3 regions of the Synechococcus sp. PCC 6716 genome follow, and region 2 is predicted to be linked to each of the others. Evidence: riboswitches for the same ligand, from Rfam matches in the RefSeq annotation. Region 2 holds a riboswitch; each other region holds the start of a gene.
What was found. A riboswitch is a leader RNA that binds a small molecule or an ion and turns the genes downstream of it on or off. The one in region 2 is predicted to bind cobalamin.
Positions count from the first base shown of each region.

Region 1: another riboswitch for cobalamin. It lies ahead of L5220_RS09135 (energy-coupling factor ABC transporter permease); the one in region 2 lies ahead of L5220_RS12565 (sirohydrochlorin chelatase).
Region 3: another riboswitch for cobalamin. It lies ahead of L5220_RS05200 (energy-coupling factor ABC transporter permease); the one in region 2 lies ahead of L5220_RS12565 (sirohydrochlorin chelatase).

Region 1 is NZ_JAKLTU010000018.1:30,460-40,916, forward strand. It holds gene L5220_RS09120 (hypothetical protein) at 1-410, opposite strand, end outside; gene guaA (glutamine-hydrolyzing GMP synthase) at 482-2,095, opposite strand; gene L5220_RS09130 (LCP family protein) at 2,490-3,848, shown strand; cobalamin riboswitch at 3,886-4,032, shown strand; gene L5220_RS09135 (energy-coupling factor ABC transporter permease) at 4,049-4,822, shown strand; gene L5220_RS09140 (energy-coupling factor ABC transporter substrate-binding protein) at 4,815-5,123, shown strand; gene cbiQ (cobalt ECF transporter T component CbiQ) at 5,138-5,929, shown strand; gene L5220_RS09150 (energy-coupling factor ABC transporter ATP-binding protein) at 5,934-6,794, shown strand; gene L5220_RS09155 (response regulator transcription factor) at 6,922-7,284, shown strand; gene L5220_RS09160 (DUF697 domain-containing protein) at 7,265-8,686, opposite strand; gene L5220_RS09165 (AAA family ATPase) at 8,780-10,457, opposite strand, start outside.
Region 2 is NZ_JAKLTU010000037.1:25,748-36,204, reverse strand. It holds gene L5220_RS12570 (2-isopropylmalate synthase) at 1-792, opposite strand, end outside; gene L5220_RS12565 (sirohydrochlorin chelatase) at 868-1,893, opposite strand; cobalamin riboswitch at 1,927-2,059, opposite strand; gene egtD (L-histidine N(alpha)-methyltransferase) at 2,123-3,109, opposite strand; gene L5220_RS12555 (amino acid ABC transporter permease) at 3,145-3,813, opposite strand; gene L5220_RS12550 (ABC transporter substrate-binding protein) at 3,823-4,746, opposite strand; gene infB (translation initiation factor IF-2) at 4,806-7,631, opposite strand; gene rimM (ribosome maturation factor RimM) at 7,842-8,378, opposite strand; gene L5220_RS12535 (precorrin-8X methylmutase) at 8,359-8,973, opposite strand; gene L5220_RS12530 (CGLD27 family protein) at 9,140-9,652, shown strand; gene L5220_RS12525 (asparaginase) at 9,692-10,457, shown strand, end outside.
Region 3 is NZ_JAKLTU010000006.1:12,119-22,575, reverse strand. It holds gene psbC (photosystem II reaction center protein CP43) at 1-530, opposite strand, end outside; gene psbD (photosystem II D2 protein (photosystem q(a) protein)) at 514-1,572, opposite strand; gene L5220_RS05210 (GNAT family N-acetyltransferase) at 1,705-2,211, opposite strand; gene L5220_RS05205 (ABC transporter ATP-binding protein) at 2,243-2,965, opposite strand; gene L5220_RS05200 (energy-coupling factor ABC transporter permease) at 3,038-3,565, opposite strand; cobalamin riboswitch at 3,592-3,736, opposite strand; gene L5220_RS05195 (DsrE family protein) at 3,835-4,017, opposite strand; gene L5220_RS05190 (helix-turn-helix domain-containing protein) at 4,277-4,654, shown strand; partial or broken gene L5220_RS05185 (ISL3 family transposase) at 4,655-5,335, shown strand; gene sir (sulfite reductase, ferredoxin dependent) at 5,685-7,586, opposite strand; gene L5220_RS05175 (hypothetical protein) at 7,700-7,870, opposite strand; gene zds (9,9'-di-cis-zeta-carotene desaturase) at 8,038-9,480, shown strand; gene L5220_RS05165 (SRPBCC family protein) at 9,477-9,929, shown strand; gene L5220_RS05160 (hypothetical protein) at 10,049-10,457, shown strand, end outside.

The sequences.
Region 1 (10,457 bases), on a different contig from region 2:
ACCTTTGGATCGTAATTTCGAATCCCGCCCCGCAATTCTGCCGTCTGCTCCAAGAGAATATTGGCGGTTTCTAAGTTAAACAGCCGCGTGGGGGGGCGCATCAAGGGAGGAATCCGGAAGGCAGGCTCTTCGACAACGACTAGGGCTGGTGTGGGTTCCTCGGCAACGGGGGGCAAGATAGGTTGGGCTAACTCTTCAGGGGTTGGCTGCTGCCATGTCCGCTCTGTCGGAAGCGGAGGGGTGGTCTGCCATTGAGGGGTGGTGGCTGGGGTAGGTGCAACCTCAAAGGTCGGATTGGTGCTAGGAGGCACTTCAATCTGCCATTGTGGCGCATTCGGCTGTGCCACGGCGGCAACAGGCACTAAGAAAGCTGTACCAAGGCCGATCGCCAGTGTCCATTTACGACTCATGGAACGTTACTCACACCACCATCTTTCCCAGTTAAACCGATCGCCCTCTACTCTGGCAATGTTCAGGGGTACTATTCCCATTCAATAGTGCCCGGTGGCTTTGAGGTAATGTCGTAAACAACGCGATTAACCCCCGGCACTTCGTTAACAATGCGGTTAGAAATGCGCTCTAGTAGATCGTAGGGGGTGCGCGCCCAATCGGCGGTCATGCCATCTTCGCTGGAGACAAACCGCAGCACAATCGGGTAGGCATAGGTGCGCTGATCTCCCATCACTCCAACGGTGCGAATGGGCAAGAGCACGGCAAAAGCTTGCCAAAAGTCATGGTACATCTGGGCGCGGTTCACTTCTTGGCGCACGATCAGGTCAGCATCCCGCAAAATGTCCAAGCGTTCCGGCGTGACTTCTCCCAGAATGCGAATGGCGAGGCCAGGCCCTGGGAAGGGATGTCGCCGCACAATTTCGTCCGGTAAGCCTAGGGAGCGACCCACTTGGCGCACTTCGTCTTTGAAGAGTTTGCGCAACGGCTCCACCAGCTTAAATCGCAGATTTTCGGGCAGGCCACCGACATTATGATGACTCTTAATTTTAACGGCTACCCGCTCGCCAGTTTGGGGATCAATATTGGTGTTGGCAGACTCAATAACATCGGGGTAAAGCGTTCCTTGAGCCAAGTAATCAAAGGGACCTAGGCGTCGGGATTCTTCTTCAAAGACGCGGATAAACTCATGGCCAATGCGTTTGCGCTTTTCCTCGGGGTCGGTGACACCCCGTAGCTGTGCCAAGAAGCGATCGCGGGCATTCACGTACTCTACCTTGATATGAAACTGCTCCTGAAAGAGTTTTAGGAGCCGCTCCGGTTCCCCTTTGCGCATGAAGCCTTGGTCAATAAACATACAGGTGAGTTGATCACCAATGGCACGGTGCAACAAAAAGGCCAAGGTAGAGGAATCAACACCGCCGGAGAGTGCCAGCAACACCCGTTTGTCGCCTACTTTAGCGCGCACTTCACGGATCGCTTCTTCCACAAATGCTGCGGTGGTCCAGGTGGGTTCGCAGTCACAGATGTGATAGACAAAGTTGCGAATTAGGGCAATGCCCCCGATGGAATGCACCACCTCAGGATGAAACTGCACCCCGTAAAGCTTGCGCTCTGGGTGGGCGATCGCCGCCATGGGAGTATTCTGGGTGTGGGCCAACCGGCGGAAGCCCGGCGGCAATTTAGAGACACTATCGCCGTGGCTCATCCACATGATGGTGTCTTGCTCAACATTAGTCAGCAGATCGGTGGGGTCATCGATGCTTAATGCTGCTTTACCGTACTCGCCCGCCGTTGCTCGCTCGACAGTGCCTCCCAACTGCTGCACCATCAACTGCATGCCGTAGCACACCCCCAAAATGGGAATCCCTAGCTCCCAAATAGCGGGGTCACACTGCGGCGCGTGGTCATCGTAAACCGAGTTTGGCCCCCCAGAAAGGATAATCCCCTTCGGGGCAAGCTGTGCCAGCTGATCCGCACTGGTGCGATAGGAGATGACCTCAGAGTAAACGTGGGTTTCCCGAATCCGCCGCGCAATGAGTTCCGAGTATTGAGAGCCAAAGTCAAGGATGACAATGAGTTGTCGTTGCAGATCCTGTTCCTCGGCTGGGGGGGTGGCAAGGGGGGAAGTAGCGGGCTGAGTCAATGTAACAATCCTTAAAATCCCATCAACGCCTAGATGCGTCTCTCTACTAATACAAATCTTAGCGGATTGTCCGATACATAATCGTGGCAGATAGTGGCAGGGGGTACCAGCGGGGCGATCGCGTTACCGTTTTACGCCTAGTTTTAGTGGTCTTCAAAACTGATTAGGCGGCAGCATAATAGCGAACTAAACGATGGCGATCGCTCTCCGTTACTTGGGAGTTGTCCTCAGAAATCAGGGCGGCTGCGGGGCTAACTTGCGGAACCCATTCCTTTTTGCGGACTACTTAAGTACCTAAGTATAAATACTGGATTTGTGATCCATCCCGTACACTAGAAACATCAATTGAGTCCACCAGTCCTAGGGACTGTCGCAGGTTGTGGGAGTTAACGTTGTGGCACGAGGCGTTAAACAGGTCAAGCGAGTGAATCCGGCTCCGGCGGCTCGAGGGGCAAAGGCAGTGGCGCTGCACACTAAGGCGCGATCGCGGCGATCGCCATGGCGAGTGTTGGGTTGGATGGCGGCCTTTGGTACGGTGTCTTTAATTTCGGCCTTTGCGGGAATGAGTGTTGTCTTACTGTCGCCTTTTCAAGCAGAGCAGGGAGGCGATACGCAGGCCTCTTTTTTTGAGGTGATGGCTCGCAGCTTGCAAGGGAAGATGAGTCGGCCTATCAATTTATTGGTGCTAGGGGTTGACAAGGTTTTGGGGGCACCGGAAGGCTCGCCAGAAAGTTTCCGTGGCCGCACCGATACTATTTTGCTGGCGCGGTTTAACCCTGATGACAACACCATCACAGTGTTGAGTATTCCTCGGGACAGTCGCGTTGACATTCCGGGCTATGGGGTTGATAAAATCAATGCGGCCAATGTCTATGGTGATGTCCCCCTAGTTGCCAAGGTGGTGAGTCAAACCCTGAACTACACTCCGGTTGATCGCTACATTCGCATTGGCCCGGGAGCGTTTCGTGCCCTTGTGGATTTGGTGGGGGGCGTAGAGGTCAATGTTCCCAAGCGGATGTATTACAGTGATCACACCCAAAAACTCTACATTGATCTTTACCCTGGATTACAAACCCTCAACGGTGAGCAGGCTGAGGGCTTTGTACGGTTTCGCTACGATGACCTCGGTGACATTGGCCGGGCACAACGCCAGCAAATGTTGATCAAGGCGCTGCAAACGAAACTAGCGAATCCAGTCATGTTGACGCGGCTCCCCCAACTCCACGAGGTTCTCCAGAAACACGTAGATACCGATTTGACCTTTGGCGAACTGATGGCGATCGCCCAATTTAGCCTGCGCACGGATCCTGAGAATCTGCGCATGATTCTCTTGCCCGGGCGGTTTAGTGGTGATGGGTACGATGCCAGCTACTGGCTCCTTGACTACGACGGGATCGATCGCATCGTTGAGACTCACTTTGCAGCGCGATCGCCCTCAGTGGCAGCCGACCCCACTTGGAGTGAAAGTGGTTCGGTACGCATTGCCTTGCAAAATGCCTCGGGGAGTCCCGATGCGGCTCAAGATATGGCGGACTTTCTATACCATCATGGCTACAGCAATGTCATCATTAGCGATGACTGGCACCAAGAAGCCGCCGCAACCGAAGTCTTGGCGCAGCAAGGAGATTTGGGTGCAGCTCAAATGGTGCGCTCTGTATTGGGGGTTGGGCGGGTGTCGGCCAACTCGACTGGGGTGATTTCGTCGGATGTAACGGTGCGCATTGGCCGCGATTGGGTTGACATCCTGCATTGAGGCGCAAACGCTTCCAAGGGTAACCGAGCAGTCCTGACCTATAATAGCGCTAATCGGTTTCTGTGGGGAGCAGCCACAGAACGCAAGGGGGAAAGTCCGGTGCAAGTCCGGCGCTGTCCCGCAACTGTGATGACGGTTTTTGGCCGCTCTGAGTCAGGATGCCCGCCGAGGATTGTTGCATATCTGCGAGGTACAGATGAATGAAAGTCAGGCAATGGAAGCGGCTCCCTCTGCTGGGGGCGATCGCCCTGCTGGTGATGTATATGGTGATTGCCAGCCCGAGGGCGGCAGTGGCAATGCACATCAGTGAAGGGTTTTTACCCGTTGGCTGGGCGCTGGGCTGGTGGTTAGGGTTCTTGCCATTTTTGGGATGGGGACTCTGGTCACTGCGGCAACAGGTGAAGACACAGCCCGAGTCCACCCTACTACTCGCATTGGCGGGTGCCTATGCATTTGTTTTATCGTCGTTAAAACTTCCCTCGGTCACCGGTAGCTCGTCCCACCCGACGGGAATTGCCCTAGGAACGGTTCTTTTTCGGCCACCGATCATGACGGTGTTGGCCACGTTGGTCTTGCTGTTTCAGGCGTTGCTCATTGCCCACGGTGGCTTGACCACCTTGGGTGCCAACGGCTTTTCCATGGCAGTGGTCGGGCCATGGGTGGCATGGGGCTGCTATAACGGCATCTTGCGTCTGACCGGAAAGCCGGCGATCGCCCTGTTTACTGCTGCGTTTGCCGCTAATGTCATTACCTATGCCCTCACCGCATGGCAGTTAGCCCTAGCCTTTCCCGATAGTGTTGGCGGGGTGGCAGCCGCGTTTGGCAAATTTGCCGCCGTGTTTGCCATCACCCAAATTCCCCTTGCCATTAGTGAGGGTCTATTGACGGTTTTAGTCTGGAACTGGCTCACCACTTACTGCGCAGCAGAATTACGCACCCTTAATCTGTTACAGGAGCGTGGTCACCATGGTTAACTCGAAAGCGAAGCAGGTTTGGCTGCTGCTTGGTGCCGTTGTGCTCCTTGGGGCAGCACCGCTGCTGTTTGTTAACGCCGAGTTTGAAGGTGCCGACGCCCAAGCGGAAGACCTCATTACCGACATTGCACCCGATTATACTCCTTGGGCTACGCCGGTGTTTGAACCCCAGAGTGCGGAGGTTGAGTCACTACTCTTTGTCCTGCAAGCCAGTCTGGGGGCGGGGGTGATTGGCTTTGTGGTGGGGCAATACACCGAGCGCCACCGCCAAAAACGTCTTCAAATTCGCCGGGAGAAGTAACGGTAGCGTGCTGCATGCACCATCACCTTGACTCCTACGCCTACCGGAATGGGCTACGGCACATACCGCCCGAGCAGAAGCTCCTTTTTGCGATCGCCCTGCTCCTGTTTACGTTTTTTGCCCATCCTCTCAGTCAAGGGCTGTTGTGGCTCTGGCTCAGTGTCTGGGTTGTTGGCTATGCTCGCATCCCGTGGCGGGTTTATGCTGCGGTGCTCGGGGCGATCGCCCTATTTTGGGTGTTGAGCCTGCCCAGCCTGTTAGTGCAGGTGGCACCCACAAGCTTAGTGACGACAACAACAGAGCCACTGCTGGGACGCCTCAGTGTTGGTGGATGGTCGGTCTTTATTCCGCAGGCACAGGTCACTCAAGCCCTTGGGGTGGGGCTGCGCACCTTGGTGGCCAGTAGCTGTTTGGTCTTTATCCTTTTCACGACCCCCTTTCCAGAACTGCTAGGGGTACTTGAGCGGCGCTCAGTCCCCTCCTTTCTGCTGGATATTTTGATGCTCATGTATCGCTATATTTTTATTCTGCTGGACACAGCCGTCAGCCTCCAGCTCGCACAGCGGGCACGGGGGGGGTATCAACGGCGATCGCGCTGGCTCTATAGCCTCAGCCTGTTGGCAGCACAACTGTTTCGGCAGTCCTTACAGCGCTACCAAGGCACAAACCTTGCACTCCTGAGTCGCGGGTTTACGGGACAGTTTCGGGTGTGGCGATCGCCGCCCTACGCATACTCCCAGCGGTATGCTGTGGAAGCAGGACTTGGCGGTGGCCTGCTGCTGCTAGTCAATCGTATCCTTGGTTGAGACCATGTCTGTACCGCTGCTGGAGTTTCGCCACGTTTGGTTTCGCTACCCCAACACCCTAACACCGGTGTTGCAAGACTGCTCGGTGGCGCTTGGTGCTGGTCGGAAAACCGCCCTACTGGGTCTGAATGGCTCTGGCAAATCCACCCTCTTTTACGTGGCGGCAGGACTCTACCGCTGCGATCGCGGTGAGGTGTACTGGCAAGGACAGCGACTCGTGCATCAACCCGCAGCATTGCGGCAATGGCGGCAGCGAGTGGGGCTAGGGTTTCAAGACCCAGAGCAACAATTGGTGGCCGCCACCGTGGCGGAGGATATTTCCTACGGTTTGTGCAATTTAGACCTACCCACCCCTGAAATTGAAGCCCGCCTTGAGCAAACCCTGCGGGAATTTGAGCTACTGGAGTTAGCTGATTGTCCGCTGCACCACCTGAGCTTGGGACAAAAGCGCCGCGTCGCACTGGCGGGGGTGATGGCCTTAGCCCCCCCCCTGCTCCTCCTTGACGAACCAACGACCTATTTAGATCACACCCAAACGGAGCACCTTAGGGCGGTGCTGGATCGCATCCATGCCGCTGGCACCACCATCGTGATTGCAACCCACGACCTTGACTTTGCCTACTGCTGGGCCGATTGGATTATTATTCTTGCCGACGGCCACGTTGTTGTCAGCGATTGCTCCGATGTGGTCTTTGATCAATGGCAGACGCAGGCTAGCAGCCAATGCCTTGGCATCCCCACCCTCTTAAACCTCTGGTTGAGCCTCCCTCCCTCGTGGCGCCGCCAGCGCCAGCCCCCTCGCACCGTTGCTGAGTTTAGCCACGCCCTAGGGGATCTGTTTCGTGACCTCTTGGGTCACCGGTAGTGTCTGCCGCCAATTTTTGCAAACAGGGTAAGAAATGATAGGCTATACCATGGGCAATATTATAATGTACGCTCCACCTCATCCATAATCACAGTATCGTTTCTTAGCGGTATCAGGCAGAACTTTTATGGCCACAGTCATGGTTGTTGATGACAGTCCTACCCTCCGGGCAATGATTGTCGAAATTATGAAGGAACAACGCTACGAGGTTATTGAAGCTGAGGACGGCCTAGAAGCTCAAGAAAAAATCAAAGCGCAATGCCCGGATCTCATCATTCTCGACGTGGTCATGCCCCGCATGAATGGTTATGAACTGTGCCGTTGGGTGAAGGGGGAGCCAGCCTCGCAGAATGTGCCAGTGATTATGTGCACGACGAAAAGCGAAGACTTTGATATTCACTGGGGAAAAAAGCAAGGGGTCGATGCCTACATTACCAAGCCCTTTGACCCCGCTCAACTCATTGCAACGGTCAAAAAGCTTCTTCCCTAGCTGGCGGGCGCAGTTGGCTCTGAATTTCGCTTTTGAGACGGCTCAGGAGATGCCGTTGATCGAGTTGGCCTAAAATTTTCTGGACGACGGTTTTCGGCCCTGCCCCTCCCCAACCAGCGCCATTGGCAAAATAGGTTTTCGCCACTTGCCCCATCGTATAGGATGAGACCCCGGCAATACTGGCTTGAGTGATGGCCACCGCAAGGTAAGGCCCTAGGGCAAGCCCACCGCTGACGGGCGCCGCTAGCCCCAATGTCCCCTTAAGAGCACTGAGGCCAAGGTTGGCCGCAAAATCCCCCAAACTAATGCCGCCCATGGCCAACGCAATGGTTTGCAGCAGGTCTTTGGCACCCGCCTCTGTCATCTCAATGTCGTAGAGGCGTGAGAGCAGTTGAATGGTTGTTACGTCAATGACGGCACTGCTGACCATATCTAGCACCGTCACCGGATTGAGGGCGATCGCCAAGGACTTGGCCACTGCCCCTTTCCAAATGAGTTGGTTAGCCTCCTGCTCCCGCAGTGTGAGTTTATAGTGTGCTAACTCCTGACTGATTTGGTTGGCAAATAGCATCGAGTTTAGGGCAATCAGCGCCTTACCTTCGCGCGCCAACACCTCCAAGATTTTCACTTTCAGAGGCTCAATCTGGGGTGCGCCCACCGTCATGGTCACCTGCACCCGGCCTTGGGCATCCTGCTGCACGTGGGGCACTAGGGGCGCCGCCGCCACCATTACAATTTCCTCAGGTGAGAGGAGTGCTTTAACTCGCTCATCGCGAAGTTTGGCATAGATAGCTTGGCGATCAACCTCTGGATACTGATCCACCTTGTTAAACACCAACAGCATGGGCTTACTGGCGGCGCGCAGTTGACTGAGGCTCTCGTACTCCAGCCGCGTCAGGTCTCCGGCCACCACAAAGAGGATCAAATCCGCCTGTTGTGCCACCTGCCGAGCTAGCGCTTCCCGTTCGGCACCGTTGACCTCATCCAGCCCGGGGGTGTCAATGAGGCGAATGGGCGATCGCCTGTGTCCTTCAGGGTCAGACACCTGCCACAGTGCTGCTGCCTGTTGTTGGGTCACGCCGTGGATGGGGCCTGTAGCAAAGACCGGCTCTCCCAGCAGGGCATTGAGAAGCGATGATTTACCGCGCCCCACTAGGCCAAAGACAGCAATGTGCACCACACCGTAGTGGAGTTTGTCCAGCATATCTTCTAACTGGGCGATCGCTCCGGCAAGGGGTGAGGTTTCACCGGCAGTGGCGCTACAATCCGCCAGCAGTTGTTCTAAGGCCGTTTTTGCTGCCTCGTAGGTGAGGTCATGTTGATAGTTATTTAGGTCATCAAGCACCGCTTGCAGGTCGTGGAGGAGGTCAGGTGTGGCAGCAACAGGGTGCGATCGCGTCATGGCAGCAGGAGCACCGGTATTTTATGCCTTTTATTGTATCGGCATTGTATCTGCTAGGGGTCTTTGCTGCTGCCGCTTTGCCATCCGGGATGCCTAGGCAATAACGCTGATCTGAGATCCTTGATCGCCTTTGGTCACTTCAATGCGGGTTTGAAAGGCTTCCTTGAGGGCGGGCACGTGGGTAATGGCCAAAATACACTGAAACTCAGGGGCGATCGCGTTGAGGGCAGCAATGAGGCGTTCGCAGCCTTGGGCATCTTGGGTGCCGAAGCCTTCATCAATAATTAAAAACTGGACATCACTACCGGAGCGTTGTGCTAATAGGCGTGCTAAGGCCAGTCGTAGGGCAAAGTTGATCCGAAACGCTTCACCGCCGGAATAGCTTTCGTAGGGGCGGGTGCCTTGGCAGTCGGCGATCAGAATATCAAGGGTTTCAATGGGTTTACGGTCACCACTGCCCCGCTGACGACTGCGCTGGGTAATAAACTGGATATGCAGTTGGTGGTTGCTGAGCCGCCCCAAGATGGCATTGGTTTCCGCCTCAAGGTGGGGCAGCACCGTTTCAATGAGCATGGCTGGAATGCCATTTTTCCCCATGGCCTGAGCCAGTTCACTGTACACACGGAAGTGGTGGCGCAGCTGCTCAAGGTGCTGCTGACCCTGCTGGTGTTCCTTGGCCAGCCGCGTCAGTTGTTCTAGCTCAGCTGTTAGTTTACCGTGAGCGGCCAAATCCGCTTCCAAGTGGTGCTGCTGCTGGGTAAGCTGCTGTTGGAGGTGCTCAAGGGTGGCGGCTTGGGCAGCCATGGCGGTGCAGGATTGCGCTAGCTGTTGCAGTTGGTGCTGAATACTGTCTCGTTGGGCTCTTTGCAGGGCAAGGGTTTGCTCTAGTTCCTGTTGTTTTTGGTCGAGTTCGGGCAGGCGCGATCGCCCCCGCTGTAGTTCCTGATAGGCCTCTAGCTGGGGTTGCAACGCCCTTAAGGCAGCTTGTAGCTCAGCATGCGCCTTGGGGTCATAGGCGAGGGCGGCAAGTTGCTCATCGAGGGCGCGCAGGGCGATCGCCGCCTCTGAGTCGTGCAGAAGGGTTACCAACTCGTGCTGTAGCTGTTGCTGCTGGGCTTCTAGGGGAGGGAGTTGCTGCTGAAGTTGACGATACTGCCGTTTGGCGTGACGCAGTTCCTGCTGTTTAGCGTCAGCCCAGCGCCATTGTTCCACCTGCGCGCGGGCGATCGCCACATTTTTCTCGTCGTAGTTCAGGCTGGCCAAGTGCGCCTCAATCTCCTCTAGTTCCCTTAGGCTCTCCTGCCCCCATGTCTTTGTTTGCAGGAGCGCATCGAGTTCCTCCAGTTCCGTGGCTAGGGCAGTGAGTTGCGAGCCAAGATCAGTGGTGGACTGTATCTGCTGTTGGAGGTACCCCCGCTGCTCAAATAACTGCGTGAGTTCTGAGACTTCATACCCCACCGCCAGATACTCGCGGCGCAAGACTTGAATTTCCCGCTCGGAGACCGCTAGCTGCTCACGAATAACCCACACTTGATTGAGCAGGTCTTCTTTTTCGGCGGTATTGCGGCGTAGCACCTGCTGATAGTGCTCCTCGTCAAGGGGTTGCTGACAGAGCGGACAGACGGCTCCCGGTTGGCCAAGACGGTCGAGGGACTCATCAAGGTGACCAATTTGGCGCTCGTAGTCCCGTTGGCGTGCTTGCAATTGCTCCATAAACTGACGGCGTTCAAGCCCCTTTTGCCGCAGGTGCTCCTGATAGATGCGTTTCTTT
Region 2 (10,457 bases):
CTGCCGCCGCACGTACAGCGCCATCACCAGTTCTTCGAGGGCAGCATTACCCGCACGCTCGCCAATACCGTTGATGGTACATTCCAGTTGGCGAGCGCCGTTTTTAACTGCCTCAAGAAAGTTGGCCACCGCCAAGCCAAGATCATTGTGACCGTGGACTGAAATGACCGCTTGCTGAATGTTCGGCACATTTTCCTTGATACCCTTGATCAAGGCTCCAAACTCTGCGGGTGTGGTGTAGCCCACCGTATCGGGAATATTGATTGTGGTGGCGCCTGCCGCAATCACCCGCTCAAGCACTTGGTACAGAAACTCGGGGTCAGAGCGGCCAGCATCCTCTGGTGAGAATTCCACATCCTCCACAAAGGATTTGGCGTAGGCAACCATCTCTGGGGCAATCTCTAGTACCTCGGCACGGGTTTTCTTGAGCTTGTACTCAAGGTGAATGTCAGAGGTGGCAATGAATGTATGAATGCGTGGATAGTAGGCCGGTTTTAAGGCGTTGGCTGCCGCTTCAATATCCGAGCGGGTGGCTCGTGCTAGGCCACAAATCACTGGCCCTGTTTCAGTGCCCACCACTTCGGCAATCCGCTGCACGGCTTCAAAATCTCCAAGGCTGGCAAAAGGGAAGCCAGCCTCGATAATATCCACCCCCAGCCGAGCCAGTTGACGGGCGATCGTGAGTTTTTCATCTACATTCAGTGCGGCTCCCGGAGACTGCTCTCCGTCCCGCAGCGTCGTGTCAAAAATCAAAACGCGATCAACCGTCTGGGGAGGATACTTTATCGCCATAAACAAGCCCCGTCCAAGCTTGAAAAAAGGGATCATTACCCCCTAGTCTAGCATTTTCCTTAGGTGGCCATCCCCCTAGGGAACCTGCCAAATCCGTTGATGGTAGCTGGGTAGATGATCTAAATTCACACTGGGGTGATGATGCCCGTGGGAATGAGACTCATGGTTATGGTTGTGATCGTGGTGGTGATGGTGGGAATGATCGGCACCATGGGCGATCGCCGCCAAACGAAATTTACAGGCTTCGCAATTCATGGCCACTTGGCCGGTGAGGGTTTCTATTTCCCGTTGCCGCGTTAAATAAAATAACTGCGGATGTAACCCAATTTCCGGCAAGTTAACGTATTCTACCGCCGGGTACTGTTGCTGGGCAGTAGCGGTCAGGGTATAGATTTTTTTCACCAGTGCGCCAGTGAACATAAAGTGGGGCAGGACAATCACCCGCTGCGGCTGATAGAGATTGGCGCGGGCAAACCCTACCTCTAGGCGGGGATGGGTAATACCAATAAAGCACACCTCAACGGTCTTGTAGCCACTACCTTCCCAGAGCATCCGCGCTAGCTTGAAGACATCGCCGTTGGCATCGGGGTCACTCGAGCCACGTCCCACCACCAGTAACACCGTGTCGTCGCGGCCAATGCCTCGGGGGTTAAATTCCGGTGAGTCGAGCATTTCAAGGCGCGATCGCCAGAGGGTGAGAATTTCAGGGGCAATGCCATAGTGGCGACCGTAGTGATAGCGCAACTGCGGCAACACTTGGCGAGCACGATCCAGTTCATTGGTCACATCAAACTTGTTATGGCGCGCCGCAAACAATAAAATCGGCAGTACCGACAGATCGGTGTAGCCCTCTACTGCACACTGGCTTAAAACTTCAAAAATCGAGGGTTGAGTCAACTCCAAGAAGCAAGGAAAGACCGGACGGCAAGGATCTAATTGATGATACGCATGGGCAAAGTCTAAAAATGCTTGGCGGCCTTGCGGATCCCGAGTGCCATGCCCCACCATCAGTAGCGGTCGGGGCTGGGGTAAGGGTGGTAAATCAACGGTAAAACTTAGGGGATTAAGAATTGAATCGTTGGGCTGAACAGTAACGACCACGCTATAACTCCATGCCTGTGCAACGCAGACAAATAGAGTGAACCGCAGTAGGTAGGCATTCTGGCTTAGGGATCGCTCCCCTCACAGCTGCGGCACAGCCCCAGATTTACACTGGCGTTTCCCTACAAACTGCTCTTCACGGTTAACCTTCCAATTTTAACGAGCGTATTGTGGCTCTGTCTATGCGGGGGGTGGGGAGTCGCTACCCCTTGGACGGCCTCCTGTGTGCTTAGCGGCAACACAAACACAGAGCAAACCAGTGGTTTGGATCGGTAAAGGCTCGAACCCACGTCAAGCCAGCTGCGACGAGGTCTGACCTTAGGGAATCCAGCCAAAACTTCCGCGAGATTTCTGTGAGGATGCTTTCCCCGGCGGCAATGTCACAGGTCAATTCTAGGGCAGTTAGGGTTACCGTCTGTGTGTTTTGGCTGTCAAGATACATTTCGATTTGCTGTGCCACTGGGTTATAAATAGCTCGATGATCGAAGGCCAATGGCTCGAAGTTGCCCTGAAATCGCCAGTTAAGGTGGCTAAGGATATTGCGATTAAAGGCAGCCGTAATCCCCTGAGCATCATTGTAGGCGGCAAGCAAAACTTTGGTGTCTTTTACTAGGTCAACTCCAAGGAGAAGGTAGTCACCGACATTGAGCACCCGGTACAGTTGGCTAAAGAAACGTTGGCACTCAACCGGTGACAGGTTGCCTAGGGTACTGCCTAAAAAACAGAGTAAGCGTTGCGGCGCAAGGGGTGGGGGTAAGTGCTCTAGGCCAACATCGTAGGTGCCTACAAGGCCATTGATCCACAGTTGGGGATAATCCTTCAGCAGCGCTATGGCACTAGTTTTGAGCATCGAGCCACTGACATCAATGGGACGATAGACAAGCTGAGGTTGTAGCTGGGCATAGGCGGAGAGTAAGTAGCGGATTTTGCGATCGCTGCCGCTGCCGAGCTCAATTAATTCACAGATGCCGGTCAGGGTGGCAATTTCTTTGGCGTGTTGACTCAGCAGCGCTAGTTCGGTGCGGGTGAGGTAGTACTCTGGCAGGTCAGTAATCTGCTCGAATAACCGCGACCCAACGGCATCATAAAAGTAGTAGGAGGGTAAATATTTTTGCGGTGAACAACTCAAGCCAGCAATGACATCTTGGCCAGCAGGATCGGTTTTAGAACCACTCAGGTAGGTCAGGTGTAGGCGATCGCCCACAGAAGGCAACATCAACTGGCTCCAGCAACTGGTAACAGAGGCAACCCCTAGGACATTCTAGCCTTTAGACGGTGTTCGATGTGCCGCCCCCACGCAGCGATCGGCAAACTCATCAACAAATACAGCACCAGCGCTAGGGCATAAAGGGGGAAGGGATGACTACTATGACGGATGATCCAGACCCGCAACACCGATGTCAGATCGACCCCTGCAATCACACTGACAATGGCCGAATCCTTGAGCATATAAATGAAATCATTGATCAGGGGTGGAATAACAATTTGCGCCGCCTGCGGCAAAATCACCCGCACAAACCCCTGCTGCTGGGTCATCCCCAAGGACAGCGCCGCCTCCCGTTGACCCGAATCCACGCCGCCCAGGCCAGCCCGAAAAACCTCTGCTTCGTAAGCGGCATAGTTAAGGGCTAGAGCCGTGACCCCTGCTGTCCACGCATTCACCCACGTTGCTAAATTGATCTGCGCTAAAACTGCCCCGACACCGTAGTACAGCAACAACAGTTGGGTGATCATGGGGGTACCGCGCATCACCTCAATAAATCCGGCAGCAGGCCAGCGCAAAAACAGGTAAGGGGAGGTGGTCATTGCTGCCAAGAGAATGCCAAGCACAATGGCGATCGGGAAGGAAATCGCACAGTAAATAAGGGTATTCAGCGCCCCCCGCAGAAAGGCCGGTAACGCCGCTTGGATTAACTCCATCCCCCACTCCTAAACAATGCCAATTTGCGCTTGCTGATCATTCCACAGTTTCCACTGCTCATAAATTCGCCGCAGGGTACCATCGGTCTTGAGAATTTCAAGGGCTTGATTGACCTCTATTTCTAGGGTTTTTACTTTAGGGCTGCTGGCATTGAAGGCAATGACGTAATTGTTCAGGAAAATTGGCACTCCAATGGGTTTTAGGGCTGGGTTGACCGTGCCGCCGGGGCCTGATCCCAAAACATAGTAGGCCACAATCGGAAAGTCCACCATCACTGCATCAATCCGTCCCTGCACTAGATCATCGAAGGGCAAGTTGCCGTCATAAGCGCGGGTTTTCAGGTTAGGGTCTCGCTCCAGAATTTCTTGAGCTTTGTAGCCAATGCCGGTGCCCACCGTCATCCCTGCCAAGTTGGCAAGGGTAACATCACTTGCAGCATCGTACTGGGCAAACCGCTCGTCATTCGTACGAACCACAATTTGCTGGCCGTAGCGATAATAGGGCTGGGAAAAACGCTGAGTGCGCTCGCGATCGGAGGTAATTTCCCAACCGTTGAGGATGAAATCAAAGCGATTGGCAGCTAAGGCGGCGGGTAACTGATCGTAGGCAGTTGCAACAAATACGGCCTTTACACCCATCAGTTTGGCGATCGCGTCGGCAATTTCCACCTCAAAGCCAATGAGTTGACTAGGATTGACCGGATCATAAAACACGTAGGGGGCACCACTGATGGCTTCGGCACCCCACGCCAGCGTGCCTGGGTTCAACAGCCCCTTACTAGAAACAACCCCTGCAGCAGACCTGCCCTCTTCCGTAGCGGTATCGAGATTACCGGCACAGCCCGTCAATAGGGATTTTGTGCCTGCTGCCAAAACAAAAGCCCCTGTCCCTTGAGCTACACGGCGCAAAAATGCCCGTCGTTGCAGTCCCATGCCAGTGTCCTCACGAACCTGAACAGTAGATCACAATCAATGATCAACTCTGCTTCAGTTTAGTTTTTCTCGCTACCGCTGCCAAGACTACGACGTTTTGTCACGGTTTGATAGGCGGCAATAATATCCCCCTCTTGCCACAGTTGGAAGTCGTCAAGGCGAACACCGCACTCGTACCCCGCAGCCACCTCACGGACATCGTCCTTCATGCGCTTCAACGAGCTAAGGATGCCAGTGTGCACAACGGCCTGCTGTCGCAGCACCCGCACCTTGCAATTGCGCACTAGCTTGCCATTGAGGACATAACAGCCAGCAACCGCCCCTTTGCTGAGGGGGAAGACAGCCCGCACTTCCGCTTGCCCGAGGTCTTCTTCGACGAGTTCCGGCTCTAACAACCCTTCCATTGCCCCTTGAATGTCATCGAGGAGCTTGTAAATAATGTTGTATTCGCGGATATCAACATTGTTTTGATCCGCTGCTTGACGCGCACCACTGGCAAGGGTGGTATTAAAGCCAATAATTACGGCATTACTGGCAGTGGCAAGATCAATATCGGTTTCTGTAATCTCCCCCGGAGCCGCTAGTAAAATGCGCAGCTGCACCTGATCCTGCGGAATCTGGTTCAAGGCCGCTAAGATGGCCTCTACGGAGCCTTGGACATCTGCTTTGAGGATGAGGTTCAGCTCTTTTAGCTCCCCTTCGCGGGCTTGATCTGACAACGAAGTCAGGGACACCCGCCGCGCCGTAGCTGCTTGAGCCAGACGAGATTGCCGCTGAGCCGCAGCACGCTCTTCGGCGATCGCCCGTGCAGATTTTTCATCACTAAAGACTTCAAACTCATCCCCAGCAGCAGGCACCTCTGCCAACCCTAGGACTTCCACGGCAAAGGAGGGGCTAGCGGTTTCCACCCGCTGGCCGCGATCGTCAATCATGGCGCGAACTTTGCCAAAACACGCCCCCGCCACCAAAATATCGCCAACTCGCAGCGTCCCGTTTTGCACAAGCAACGTTGCCACCGGGCCACGGGCACGATCTAAGTGGGCTTCAATAACGGTTCCCTTGGCTGGACGATCCGGATTGGCGTAGAGATCTTCAACCTCCGCCACCAAGAGGATCATCTCTAGCAGCGTATCAAGATTTTGTTGTTGCAAGGCGCTGACGGGCACCATAATCGTTTCGCCACCCCATTCTTCGGGGACAAGGCCAAACTCGGTTAACTCTTGCTTGACGCGATCGGGTTGCGCCGATTCTTTATCGATTTTGTTAATAGCGACAATGATTGGCACTTTTGCCGCTTTGGCATGGCTAATCGCTTCAATGGTTTGCGGCTGCACCCCATCGTCTGCGGCCACCACAAGAACGGCAATGTCCGTCACCCGTGCCCCCCGCGCCCGCATTGCAGTAAAGGCTTCATGACCGGGGGTATCTAAAAAGACGACCTGATGCTTCTCGCCATTTTGTTCCACATCCACGTGGTAGGCACCAATGTGCTGGGTAATGCCACCGGCCTCGCCTTGGGCAACCTTGGCATTGCGAATGGCATCCAAAAGGCTGGTTTTACCATGGTCAACGTGCCCCATGATCGTCACAACCGGTGGTCGCCGTTGCAAATGGTCTAGGTCACTGGACTCGAGCATTTCAGTGACCTTCGCGGCCTCGGCACTGTGGCTGGCGGTTTCTACGGTAATGCCTAGCTCATTGGCAACCAGTTCAATGGTTTCTACTTCTAGGGTTTGGTTAATGGTGGCCGCAATCCCCTTAAAGAATAAAATTTTAATGATTTCAGCTTCTGAGTGGCGCAGCAAACTGGCCAATTCTTGCACTGACATTGCCCCTTCAATGGTGATGCGCTCCGGTGGGGGTTCTGGGGCCGTTTCTTGGCGGCGATCGCGACTTCGGGGCGGTTTCTTCTCAGGGTGTTTTTCTGGTTTAGTGACTGGGGTGGCAGGGCGGCTAGTGCGTGCGGGCTTTGCTTTGGGGGGACGCTGTAGTGATTGACTTACATCCACGGTCACTTGGGGCAGACCCACCAAACGGCTACTTAGCTCTAGCTCATCATCGTCATCAATAGTTTCTTCCCGTGGCTTCAGGCTCCGCGGCAGCTTCCGCTTGTTGTCTTCCTCTTCAAGATCTTTATTGCGATGCCGATCTTTAATGACTTTGTTGATGGTTCGGGTATCCAAGACCTCAATCCCTGACTCCTCGGGGGGCAGTTTCGGTGGAGTGGGGGAGCGCAGCACTGGTGCCACGGGTTTTGGCGGCGGTTGCAGTTCGGGCAGGGCTGGCTTGGGTGCCATTTCTGGCTTGATGGGTGGCGCCGGACGACGGACAATTTCAATGCGATCTTGACTATGAACCTTGGGTACGTCTGCGACTTTCTCTTTTTTGGGAGACTCTTTGCGCGGTGGTGCCGGTTTCTCGGCTTTTTGGGGACGTGCTGGGGGTGCTACGAGAGCAGGGGCTGGCTTGGGAGGAGCAGGCTCTGGCTTGACGGGGGTAGGAACGGGTTTAGGAGCCTCAGCCCGTGCTTGCTGAGGGGGGTGGGGGCGCACCGGAGCTTTGGGACGGCTGGGAGGTTGCTGCAACTGTGGGGAAGCAGTCGCTGTGTCTGGGCGGGGTTGGGTGTGAACTGCAACAATTTGCTGGTTTTTAGGAGCAGTATTTGTTTTGACTGGCCCTGGGGGGGAGGCCACTTTTTTGGGTGGGGTTGGCTCAGGGGTATAGGTTTTAGCAGTTTCGCGAATGCGATCGGCATCGACATCAGAAATGGTACTGCTGTGACTTTTGTAGGGAATGCCCAAGCGATCGCAGATCGTGAGTAACTCGCGATTGTCTAGGTTTAATTCTTTAGATAGGTCATAAATACGTACTTTACCAATGCTCATGCTGACTCTCAAAATATCTGACGGCGATAATAGTTGTATGGCGGTAGGGCAATCGCTAGGGACTGCGCAGGTCAGGGCTACCGCAATGTAGGGGGAGTTAAAACTTTTTAAGGGGTTGGTTGGGGCAACTCACTCAGCAGATTCTCAATACTAGGGGCAAAATAAATAAAACCAAGTAAGTCTATTATTAACGATTTCGGGGGAGAATGATCAGGGGAGCAAGCCCAAAGGCGGATCAATTTCAATCCGTTGGCGGTCTAGGTCAATCTGAGTAACAATGGCGGGCACAAAAGGAATATACACATTCGCCGCCTCTGGCAGCGCTACCTCCAGCAAGTCATTGCCAGCACTGACTAACCCTACCACCTGACCCACATACCGATCGCCTTGGTAAACCCTGAGGCCAATTAAATCCATCAGATGGTACTCGTTGGCCGCCAGCGGGGGGCGATCGCTGGCAGGTACTAGCACGTCTGCTCCCTTGAGGTGCTCGGCAGCGGTGCGGTTGTCAATTTCCGCAAAGGCGACAACAAACTGTTCGGATCGGGGTAAAAAGCGCCCTCGCACCAGCGTCACGGGGGCGGGTTCCTCGCGGTAGGTGTGGCGCAGCCAGCGTTGCCCGGGGATGGTAAAGCGCTCCGGAAAATCGGAAAATGCTTTGATGCGCACCTCACCCCGCAAGCCATGGGCAGCCACCACTTGGCCAATACACAGCCATTCAGAGGGGTCAGGGGTTGGGTTCACCATAGGCTGTCCATGCCAACTGAATCAGGCCATTCACGATTGCTGTAGCCACAGCCACCCCTCCCTTACTGCCTTTGATCGTAATATGGGGCACCCACGACTTTTGTAAGCGATCCCCAATGGGGGGTAAAAAATTGGGGGCAGCATCGATAATGAGGGCGGGTCGAATCTCTTGGGCTTCCACCAACAGCAGCAGCGGCTCAAGGGCAGAATAATCACTACTAATGACAAAGATGGCCGTTGGATGCCGACGGGCTAAGGTTTCCATGCCAAAGGCAATGCGTGACTTTTCCTGCTGCGGTCGCGTAAAGGTTTCGGCACCGCAATAGATGGGGTTCGCAAAGCTGTCTTGAGTTTGAGGGAGCAGTCCCACCTGCACCATGGTGACATCCACAACAATGGGGACGTGGGCTGCCAGTGCCGCCACTCCCGACTGCAACGCCTGCTCTGAGTACCGAATGAGATGGAGGTATTCCAGATCTCCAGTGGCATAGACCACCCGCCGGACAACGTCGTACTCTGCTGGACTGAGGTTATGCCCAGCCAAAAGCTGATCGATCAGTCGAAGTTGAGCCACGTCGGCCTGATGCCATTCCATGCAGACTTACCGCAAAGGGGAAAGGACTAATCACTATAGCAACAAACGTCTCGCCTCACTAGCGTAGGCGTGTTGGGTGCCATCCCCTAGTTTACGGGCTGAGGGCAGCGTTTCATCCACTCGTGAATCGATCCACGATCCCAAAGAGACTGGTATGCTGGAGGCAGTGTCTTCACATTTTGCCACTGTGTCTCAAACGCTCTGTCCTGTTCCGGCGGATCAGCGACCGATTAACGAGTACCGCGATTTACAAGGGTCGTGGTTTTTTGGCTGGTCTATGTGGCCGTTGCCCCGCTTTCAACGCCGTTTAGCACTGCTTTGGGGGATGGCGGGGGTGGTGAGTGGGCCACTGGCGATCGCCAGCATGACAAGCCAAGCAGCACCCGCTAAGGTGGCAGTGGCGGGGGTACTTGGAGCAAACCTCTTCGTGTTACTGGTCGTTGTGCGGTTAATCTTAGGCTGGCTCTACGTGGGCGATCGCCTGCAACGCCCCACCGTCATCTACGAAGAAACAGGGTGGTACGACGGTCAAGAGTGGCCAAAGCCAGAAGCAGAACTCGCTCAAGATCGGCTGATTTACACCTACGAGCTACGGCCCATTTTGCAACGGTTACGGGTTACCTTGATCATACTCCTTCTCTTTTCCGTTAGCCTGATTGGGCTTTGGGGCTGGTTGTAGTCCCTGCAATGTTTTATGGTGTCCTAGAATTAATAACCTATGGCGAAACGAACCCAGTCCCCTCCTCTTGAGGTCTGTTTATTACGGGAAGGAATTATTGAATCCAAGCATCATGCCCATGGGGTTGTGTGTGATGCCCGCGGGCGTATCCTTGCCTTGGCGGGCAATGCCGAAACTGCCGCCTTTATTCGCTCAGCTCTAAAACCCTTACAAGCCTTGGCGGTGACCACCACTGGCACCATGGAGCGGTTTGACCTCAGCGATCGCGACCTTGCAATTATTTGTAGCTCTCACCAAGGGCGCATTGAGCAAGTGCGACAGGTCTTTAATATTCTGTGGCGCGGCGATGTTGATCCCACTGCCTTGCAATGTCCGGTGCCCCAAGGGCGGCAAGGGGCATTAGCCCATAACTGTTCTGGCAAGCACGCAGGGATGCTCGTCGTCTGTCAGCAACGCAACTGGCCTTTGGGCAGCTATTTGCACAAAAATCATCCGGTTCAACAGCTAATTTTGACTAAAGTTGCAGAACTGTTGAAAATGCCCGCAGCAGAATTCATCTATGCCCACGATGACTGCGGTGCCCCCACCTACTTGATGCAGTTAGTGCAAATGGCCACCCTCTACGGTCAGTTAGCCTCCGGCAATGACTGGGCGATGGAGCGCGTTGTACGAGCCATGACCCACCATCCGGATTTTGTGGCGGGGGCGGGGGAGTTTGACAGCGAACTCATGCGCCTCACGGAAGGGGAAGTGCTGAGCAAATCCGGTGCCGAAGGGATCCAATGCCTTGGCCGGGTTGGGGAAG
Region 3 (10,457 bases), on a different contig from region 2:
CAAGTGTCGTACAGCCCCCCAAAGAACATGGCCTTCGCCACCAGTAGGAGGGCGCCAATGCCAAGGACGATCAGGTGAAATCCTAGGATCGTCGTCATTTTGTTCTTGTCTTTCCAGTCATACCCAAAGAAGGAGGAGTACTCCTCTAAGGTTTCGGGACCACGAATGGCGTGATAAACACCACCCAAGCCCAAGACAGCGGAGGAAATTAGGTGAACCACCCCCACCACAAAGAAGGGGAAGGTATCGACAACTTCACCGCCGGGGCCTACGCCCCAGCCGAGGGTCGCAATGTGGGGCAGTAGGATTAAGCCTTGCTCATACATCGGCTTTTCAGGGATGAAATGAGCCGTTTCAAACAAGGTCATAGCACCTGCCCAGAAGACAATGAGGCCAGCATGGGCAACGTGGGCACCCAAAAGCTTACCAGACAGGTTAATCAGGCGAGCATTCCCGGCCCACCACGCGAACCCTGAGGATTCTTGGTCGCGGTTGGTGGAAAAAATAGAATTACTAGAGAGCGTTACCACGGGGGAGTACCTCTTCGGGGAAGACTAGGTTTTCATGGGGTTGGTCTTGCGGCGCCATCCACGCCCGAATCCCTTCGTTCAACAGAATGTTCTTGGTGTAGAACGTCTCGAACTCAGGGTCTTCAGCCGCACGAATCTCTTGCGAAATGAAGTCGTAGGAGCGCAGGTTCACCGCTAGCCCTACAACTCCAATCGCACTCATCCACAGACCTGTCACTGGCACAAACAACATAAAGAAGTGTAGCCAGCGCTTGTTCGAGAAGGCAATCCCAAAAATTTGGCTCCAGAACCGGTTCGCCGTCACCATCGAATAGGTCTCTTCCGACTGGGTGGGGGTAAAGGCACGGAAGGTACTGGCCCCTTCCCCATCCTGGAACAGGGTATTTTCAACCGTCGCACCGTGAATGGCACACAGTAGGGCACCCCCCAGCACCCCGGCAACCCCCATCATGTGGAAGGGGTTCAAGGTCCAGTTGTGGAACCCTTGGAAGAATAGCAAGAACCGGAAAATCGCCGCTACCCCAAAACTAGGCGCAAAGAACCAGCCCGACTGCCCCAGTGGGTAAATCAAAAAGACACTCACAAATACGGCAATCGGCGCACTAAAGGCAATGGCGTTGTAGGGGCGAATGCCAACCAAGCGGGCAATTTCAAACTGCCGCAGCATAAAGCCAATGAGGCCAAAGGCACCATGGAGGGCAATAAACGTCCACAGGCCTCCCAGTTGACACCAGCGGGTAAAGTCCCCTTGGGCTTCGGGGCCCCACAGCAGCAGCAGGGAGTGTCCCATACTGTTGGCCGGGGTCGAGACTGCCACGGTCAGGAAGTTACAGCCTTCCAAGTAGCTGGAGGCTAAGCCGTGGGTGTACCACGAGGTTACAAAGGTGGTGCCGGTCAGCCAACCACCCAGGGCAAGGTAGGCACAGGGAAACAGCAGGATGCCTGACCAGCCCACAAACACAAATCTGTCGCGCTTGAGCCAGTCGTCGAGAATGTCGAACCATCCTCGCTCCGCTGGCGCACGTCCGATTGCTATTGTCATGGAATTAAACTCCACAAAGATAATACCGGATTCGCGCTTGGCTGCACCTTTAGGTTGCCCTAAAGATAAAGTGAGCGCCAAGTTTACGAATCTTAACAACGCTTTTAATCTAGCAAAGGTCGTTTTGAGATTTCAACTGCTGGCTTGGGATGACTGGCTCTGCGCCAATTGCCAAAGGGGGGCACCACTCAAGCGGTAAATGCGCCAGTCAGGTAACACCTCAGCACCAATGCCTTCATAAAAGGCAATGGCGGGATGGTTCCACTCAAGGACACTCCACTCTAGGCGGCCATAGTGGCGATCGCGGGCAATACGAGCCAGTGCTCTGATCAAAGCGGTGCCAACTCCTTGGCGGCGATAGGTGGGCAGCACAAAGAGATCCTCGAGGTAGAGTCCCGGTCGGGTCAAAAATGTGGAGTAGGTGGTAAAGAACAGGGCATAGGCAATCTCTTGGCCGTGGCTTTCAGCGAGGAGGGCTTCCGCGTAGGGGCGATCGCCAAACAGGTGCTCCCTTAGCTGCGCAGCGGTGCCACTGACGCTATGGCTTAGATGTTCGTAGGCAGCTAGGTCTTGAATCAGGCGAAATAGAGTCGGTACATCGGCAGGGGCAGCCGCACGAATCTGGAATGCTAAGGACAAGGCAGAGACTCCGTCTATCCGGTGGGGTAGTTCATGATAAGGCAGAAGCGACGGCAGAGTTAGGTATATTTGGCACATCAGAGCGAATCTGGCCATCGCGAAAGTGAATGATGCGTCGCGTAATACTAGCTACGTCTGGCTCATGGGTAACCATGACAACCGTCATCCCAGCAGCATTCAACTGACTAAAAATATTAAGGATTTCAATAGTTGTTTGACTATCAAGGGCACCCGTTGGCTCATCAGCTAACAGCAACAATGGCTGATTGACAATGGCACGGGCGATCGCCACACGTTGCTGTTGTCCCCCAGATAGTTGATTTGGGCGGTTATGTAAGCGGTGCCCCAGTCCTACCTTTTCCAGCGCCACAATCGCTCGCTCCCGTCGTTCTTTGGGGGGAACTTGGGCATAGATCATCGGCAGCATCACATTTTCCAGCGCTGTCAGTTGCCCCAACAAATGGAACTGCTGAAACACAAAGCCAATTTTGGCATTACGGATATGCGCCAATTCATCATCCGTGAGCCGCGAGACATCTTGACCATCCAGGAAATACTTACCAAAGGTGGGTCGATCCAAGCAGCCGATAATGTTCATCATCGTGGATTTGCCAGACCCTGAGGCCCCCATAATGGCAGCGTATTCTCCGTGCTGGATTTGGAGGTCAATGCCATTGAGCGCACGCACTTCTGTTTCACCTTGACCATAGATTTTCTGTAAATGCTCAAGACAAATCAGAGGAGGTGTGCTCATGAGCCGGTTGAATTGAATGCAACTATTACAAATTGTAGCGGGACTCCTTGGCCTAGTTACCGATGCATCAACTCACCCTTTCACGGGGGCAGTTTTGAGCACAGCGCTTATACGCATCACCAGTTGATAAATGCCATAGGCGATCCAAGGCCCCACTACCGCCATTGACACGGCATTGGCACCCAAGGTTGTAAGGCCGCCATGCGCTAGCAGTAAAGCCTGAAATAGCAAGACCAAGCCACCCAACACCGACATCACCCCTGGCCCAAATAACACGGCTCCCAAACCTGTGCCGGTTGGGTGAGAACAACTGCCTGTCACTGAGGGAATTTTTAAGGCAGAGAGAACAAAAGTGAATGCGCCTGCTAAAGCCAGTAATAGTTTGGCTTCAGGATGCTGACGGGTGATGTGAGTGAGCGATCGCAGCCCCCAGAACAGAAATGGCAGATACACGATCCACCAGAAAACAGCCCAGCCAACCGGCAGAAACCCTTCCATAATATGCATGGCATACACAGGCGTGGGCGATCCAAGAATTAAATAACAGCTCAGCCCCGCCATCATCACAAGGCTGAACCATTGATGGTTTTTCCTGTTCATCTGTACCTCGCAGACTTCTCAATCAAAACAAGCTGTCACATTCGGCGGGCATCCTGACTTAAAGAGATAAATCTCTTATCACAGTTGCGGGACAGCGGCAGATTTACACTGCTCTTTCCCCCTTACGTCTGGTGGCTGTTCCCCACCAAAACCGAGTTCCTCAATAATACAACCGATTCTCAAACACACGCCTTGACTTAAGGCATTCCCACCATTCAGCAAAAGATTACAGTCTCATCCCTTGCTATTTCACCATAGATAAGAACCAATCAGAAGTCGATGATCTTATCTGCCGCCAAAATCAAACTGGGGATATCCTGATTCTCTTTTGCCAATTGAGCGCCTGATCGCAAGTTGCTTTCTGTTATCCCTGCAGCTTCTGCACAAGCTGGACAGACCATCACCTTGCCCCCTGCTGCCACAAATTCATCATATAGTTGGGCGAGTGTCATCGGACTACTGCCCCAAAGCAAATTCAAGGGTTGATTTTTGGGGTCTATCGGACTTGGTATGCTAATGTAACATGCTATACCAAATCTGAGATATGCAGCTACTTCTAACTGATCTACTAAACCTACCTAGAATTGAGGTTGAAGATTATACCGATGTTGCAGGAGAATTGATTCTTATAGTGGAAGCAAAGACAACCGAGGCGATTTGCCCACGTTGCCAACAAAAAAGTTTCATTTACACCAGAATCATTGGTATCTAGTGCGAGATTTAAGCATCAGTGGACGAACCGTATTTCTTAAGATCAATCGTCGCCAGTTTAAGAGTCGAACTTGTGGTAAGCCATTCAGTGAAACGCTCGATTTCATCGGCAATCGTCGCAAGCAAACGGATCGATTTGCTCAGTCAATCGTGCAACAGGTTTTGCACAGCAACATTCATAATGTTGCAATTTCAAATGGTCTCACTGATGAAGAAGTATGGTCAATAGTACAGTATGTCAGTCAAAAAACTCCACGTCGATCAGTCAAAAAACTCCACGTCGATGTGAGTTCAGTAAAACGATTAGGTATAGATGAGATTTCCTTACGTAAAGGACAAGGAGATTACATAGTCGTCTTGGTCGATTTAGAGCGGTGAATTCCCCTTGCCCCTTCTCGCAAGCAGGAAGATGTGAGGCAAGTGCTTGAGGTATGGGGAGCAGCAGTACTCAATCAAATTATTGAGGTGAGTATTGATCTGTCTGGAAACTATAAAAGTTTGGTTCATAAACTCCTACCTAATGCTACGGTGGTTGCCGACCGATTTCATGTTATGAAGATTGTGAATCAGGAATTGGATAAGGCTCGACAAAGTATTTGTAAAGCGAATGAACAGACGGTAAATGAAGTCAAGAAAGCCCAGATTGCAGCCGCGCTCAAACAAAGTAAATATGCGTTACTCAAGCCGGAGGAAAATCTAACTCAGAAGTAAAAAGCAAAACTGGAAGAAATTCGAGAAGTAGTGCCAAGTCTGGCTCGAATGCATCAGGAGAAGGAATCGCTTAGAGCCATCTTTGAGCCAGCAAAAGATTGGGAAGATGGAACGTTTCAATTGCTCGATTGGTTAGCTCAAGCTCAGGATTCTTTTCAAGAGAGCGTAAGAACAATTTGTCGGTGGTTTGGTGAAGTCACCACCTATTTTGATAATCACACAAATAGTGGTGTTGTTGAAGGTATTAACAATAAATTGAAGCTGATCAAGCGGTCAGGTTATGGGTTCAGGAACTTTGACAATTTTCAGTTACGTTGCTTAATTTGCTGGCATTTAGCTATTGATTAAGCATAACTCGGACGATAGAGCCGCCTTCGCTACAAAATTCCAGTTTCCGCAACCAACCTTAACCTTCAGCTATCAAGCGGGAAGTCCTGCGCTCTACCTGTAGCTCACTTTCCGAAGGCTAACGTGACCATCGGGATGAAAGCGTGTTCATCAAGGGGTTCAATGCCGCGCAGATGAACAAACTCTTATGGCACTAGTCGGGTGCAGTCTAGTTCTCACGGTCACCAACGGTGCCTGCTCGGACTGGGGGGCACCGTTGTTCGCTTAGGTGGTTAACACGGCCAAGCGTCAGGGCATGTCTGCCGTTGATGCTATTTCCCGTGCCCTAGCCCCTCAGCAGAGCGATTGGCTACTGGGCTGATAGGTATTGCTGCAGGGCTTGGCGGGTTAAGGCGGCCACCGACACTCCCTTTGCTGCTGCCAATGCTTTTAGTTGCTGATACTGCTCTGCCTGTACGTCCACGCGATAGCGTTTGCGCTGGGTTGCAGGGGGGGTATAGCTTGCGGCAAACTGGCGCAGTGCCTCAAAGCCGACCCGATGGCAAAAATCCCCAAAGGACTCGCCACTGTGGCGGCGATCGCGGTAATAGACAAGTAACGGCTCAAGGGTGGCCTCCAGTTCCGTAATGGGCAACCGCTCGATATAAACTTGAGCCAAGCGAGTTTGGTGAGGGCTGCCCCCCAGCCATGTTTGATACGTTCCCGGCACAATCCCCACAAAGCCTAGTTCAGCTAAGTAGGGGCGAGCGCAGCCGTTCGGGCACCCCGTCATCCGGATCACAAAATGCTCATCCTCTAACCCAAGACGATCCATGAGGCGACGAATCCGCTCTAAAACCCCCGGAATGGCACGCTCGGATTCGGTAATGGCCAAGCCGCAGGTGGGGAGTGCTGGGCAAGCCATACTGTAGCGCTCTAGGGAATCAATAGCGCTAACATCAGGAATCCCATGCTGCTGCAAAATCAGTTGAATGGCATCTTGCTGATCGGGAGCCACATCACAGATCAGCACGTTCTGGTGGGGGGTGACCCGCAACGGCACATTAAACTCTTTGACGATTTTTTTCAGAGCTGCTTTGAGCTTGAAGCTACCACGATCAAGGATGCGACCATTGGCAATGGAGACCCCATAAAAAAACTTGCCATCTCCTTGGGAGTGCCAGCCCAAAAAGTCATGGTACTGCCACGGCGGCAAGGGACGAAAGGGAGCAAGGGGTTTACCAAAATACTCTTCGACTTTGGCTTTGAATTTGGCGACTCCCCAATCATGGATCAAGTACTTGAGGCGGGCGTGGCGACGATTGTAGCGATCGCCGTAATCCCGTTGTGTTGCCACAATGGCTTTCACCGCATCGTATACATCAGCAGCAGCCACAAAGCCAATTTCATCAGCCATGCGGGCAAAGGTGTCCTCTTTATTGTGGGTGCGCCCCAAACCGCCCCCCGCATAGATATTAAAGCCCTCTAGATCGCCTTTTTTGTTAGTGATCACAACGAGGGTGAGGTCTTGGGAAAACAAATCCACCGAGTTGTCCCCGGGGACTGTGACACAGCACTTAAACTTACGCGGCATGTAGCGATCGCCATAGATTGGCTCTTCGTTGTCGTGAAAAATGGTGCCGGTACCGTTGCGCTGGCGGGCTGCTTTGACCTCAGGATGCTCTTCAGCAGAGATAACCTTCTCACCATCGAGCCAAATTTCGTAATAAGCACCCGTTTGGGGCGTGAGCAAATCGGCAATGCGGTGGGCATACTCGTAGGCAAGGCGATACTCGGGGCGATCCCTAAATGGGGCTGGCGGCGCCATCACATTCCGGTTCAAATCACCGCACGCACCTAGGGTGGATCCCATGCTGCGGATAATGGCGGCGATCGCGGCTTTCAGATTCTTCTTGAGAATGCCGTGTAGCTGAAACCCTTGGCGAGTGGTTGCCCGTAAAGTATGGTTACCGTACTCGTCCGCCAAGCGATCCAAGGTCAGGTAGAGTTGGGGCGGAATATAACCCGCCGGGCTGCGGGTGCGCAGCATAAACTGGTAGTCTTTTTCCTGCCCTTTCACGCGGTTATCGCGGTTGTCTTGCTGGTAGGAACCATGGAACTTCAGGATCTGAATTCCCGCCTCACTAAAGCGATTGGTTGGCTCTCGCAGCTCTGTGGCAACGGGTTCACGGAGGTGCTGACTCTGTTCCTTAAGATCTTCAACTTTGGAACGCTTAGCAGCAACGTCAGCAGAGGGAGGGGAAGCAACCATAGTGTTCTGTGTTCCAGCAGGCGGGATGAATGCAGTGCAACTTACTGCTCACCAAAGTCCCTAATCTTGATTGGGAAAGTGAGCTATCCCATTGTAGCGAACCGAGGGAACGATTAACAGGATGGTTCGCCTTTAGAGGTGTACTCCTGCTGCCAACAGCGTTCAAGGTAGGCATTGCGATACTCCAGCCAAAATCGTCTGGGATTCAGCATAAAGTGACGGCTAAATAGGGGCTGGTTCAGGTAAAGCCAAAGGGGAAATCGAAGAACACGACGCGAAGCCATAAGCATACCGTGAGCGTGAGCGATTCTATGGACTAAGGTTACCTTAATCATAGAACAGGGGATTGGCGGCGGTGGGGGTCTGCCAACTTTCTTAATGCTTGTGGCAGAGGGCAGTTGGCGAAAAATGTTAGGATTGTTAAAATCTGTGAAGTTTTCTGGAATCACTGATGCGGGTTGTCATTGTTGGTGCCGGTCTGGCGGGCTTAGCGGCGGCAGTGGATCTAGTCGATGCCGGTCACACCGTTGAAATGTATGAGTCCCGGCCATTCGTTGGTGGCAAAGTCAGCAGTTGGCAGGATGCTGACGGCAACCACATCGAGATGGGGTTACACGTTTTTTTCTATAACTACGCCAACCTCTTTGAGTTGATGACTAAGGTGGGGGCGATCGCCCACCTCCTGCCCAAAGACCACACCCACACCTTCATCAATCGCGGTGGCCAAGTAGGGGAATTGGACTTCCGGTTTCCCTTGGGTGCCCCCTTTAACGGTCTCAAAGCATTTTTCACCACAGGGCAACTCTCCTTGGTCGATAAATTTTTCAACGCTATTGCCTTGGGAACCAGTCCAGTGGTGCGCGGTTTGGTGGACTACAATGGCGCCATGCGACAGATCCGCGCCCTCGATCGCCTCAGCTTTGCTGAGTGGTTCCGGCGGCACGGTGGCTCTGAGAATAGCTTAAAGCGGCTGTGGAACCCCATTGCCTACGCCTTGGGCTTTATTGACACAGAGCACATGTCGGCACGCTGTATGCTGACAATTTTTATGATGTTTGCGGCTAAAACCGAAGCGTCGCGCCTGAATATGCTGATGGGATCCCCCGCAGAATACCTCCTCAAACCCTTGGTGAACTACATCAGTGCCCGTGGCGCAACGGTACACCTGCGCCGCCGGGTCAAGGAAATTCTCTATAGTGGTAGCGAGCCAAGCGCGTGGCGGGTAGATGGCTTAGTGATTCCCAAAGATGACGATCCCCTAGCAACTGTAACCGCCGACGCCTACCTCTGTGCCTGCGATGTTCCCGGCATTCAACGCCTGATTCCCCAAGCGTGGCGTGCGCTACCAGTATTTGACAACATTTTCAAACTAGATGCCGTTCCGGTGGCCACAGTGCAACTGCGTTTCGACGGTTGGGTTACCGAACTGCAAGACCCCAGCAAGCAACGGCAGGTGGCCGCTACGGGGCTAGATAATCTGCTTTATACTGCCGATGCCGACTTTTCCTGTTTTGCCGATTTAGCCTTGACCAGCCCAGCGGATTACTACCGGGAAGGCCAAGGCTCTCTCCTGCAAGTGGTGCTCACCCCCGGCGACCCTTTCATTAAAGCCAGCAACGAAGAGATTGCACAGCACGTTTTGCGGCAAGTCCATGAGCTGTTTCCCTCGTCGCGGCACTTAACAATGACGTGGTACAGTGTCGTCAAACTCGCCCAATCGCTGTACCGTGAAGCCCCCGGCATGGATCCCTATCGCCCTCCCCAGAAAACGCCCATTCCTAATTTCTTTCTAGCAGGCAGTTATACCCAGCAAGACTACATTGACAGTATGGAAGGAGCAACCATGTCTGGACGACAAGCGGCTCAAGCAATTTTAGCGGGAGGAAACCGATGACGAACTGGCTAGAGCACACCGTCCAAATTGAAGTTGCTGCCGACATCGACTTGGTTTGGTCGCTGTGGTCAGATTTAGAAAAAATCCCCCTGTGGATGAAGTGGATAGAGTCAGTGGTCATTACCAGCGACGATGCTGAACTCTCCCGCTGGACGCTTGCGACGGGTAACTGGCACTTTAGTTGGCTCTCGCGCATTCGCAAGCAAATCAAGCACCAGATCATTCAGTGGGAGTCAGTGGATGGGCTGCCAAACCGTGGTGCCATTCGCTTTTACGATCGCCACGGCAGCACGGTTGTAAAGCTCTCAGTGGCCTATGCGATTCCCGGCATTTTAGGTCAACTGATGGATCGCCTCTTTTTAGGGCGGATCGTCGAAAGTACATTACAGGCAGATTTAGAGCGCTTTCGCGACTATGCTCAGCAATTGCAGCCGAGCCGCCTGAGATAGATCCAATCCGCTGTTACCCTGACACTGCAAAAGGCGTTGTACTCCTAGAGCCGAATGGCAGGGGCGTGCCCCCTTTTTGGTAATTTAAGATCGTTGGTTGCTAGATAGTTGAACACCCGATGACCCCCTCTCCCCCTTCTAAACCCACCATCTGGCAAACTGTCCAACCCATTCTCTTGCGAGAAGCCATCGTCTTCCTAGAGGGGATCACTCACCTCCTTGGTCAAGCTACGGCACAGCTTAAGACAACAGCGAGTAACCAACACATTCCCTCGGCACAACTGGCTGCAGAAGCGTCTTGGCTAGGAAAACTTACCCCTTGGTTACAACGTCTTGGCACGCTATGGTGGCAGGCGATGGGCTGGCTGCAACAGCGCTTACCCAGTGGCCTCAGAGAGCGCTATAGCCGTACCACCTTAACAGCGATCGCCCTCGGCATCCTTCTGCTCCTGCTTTGGCTGAATCCCCTGAGTTGGTTTCAGGCTCCTGAGCGTCCTACGATCAGCCCTAGTACCCCCCGCCCTCGCC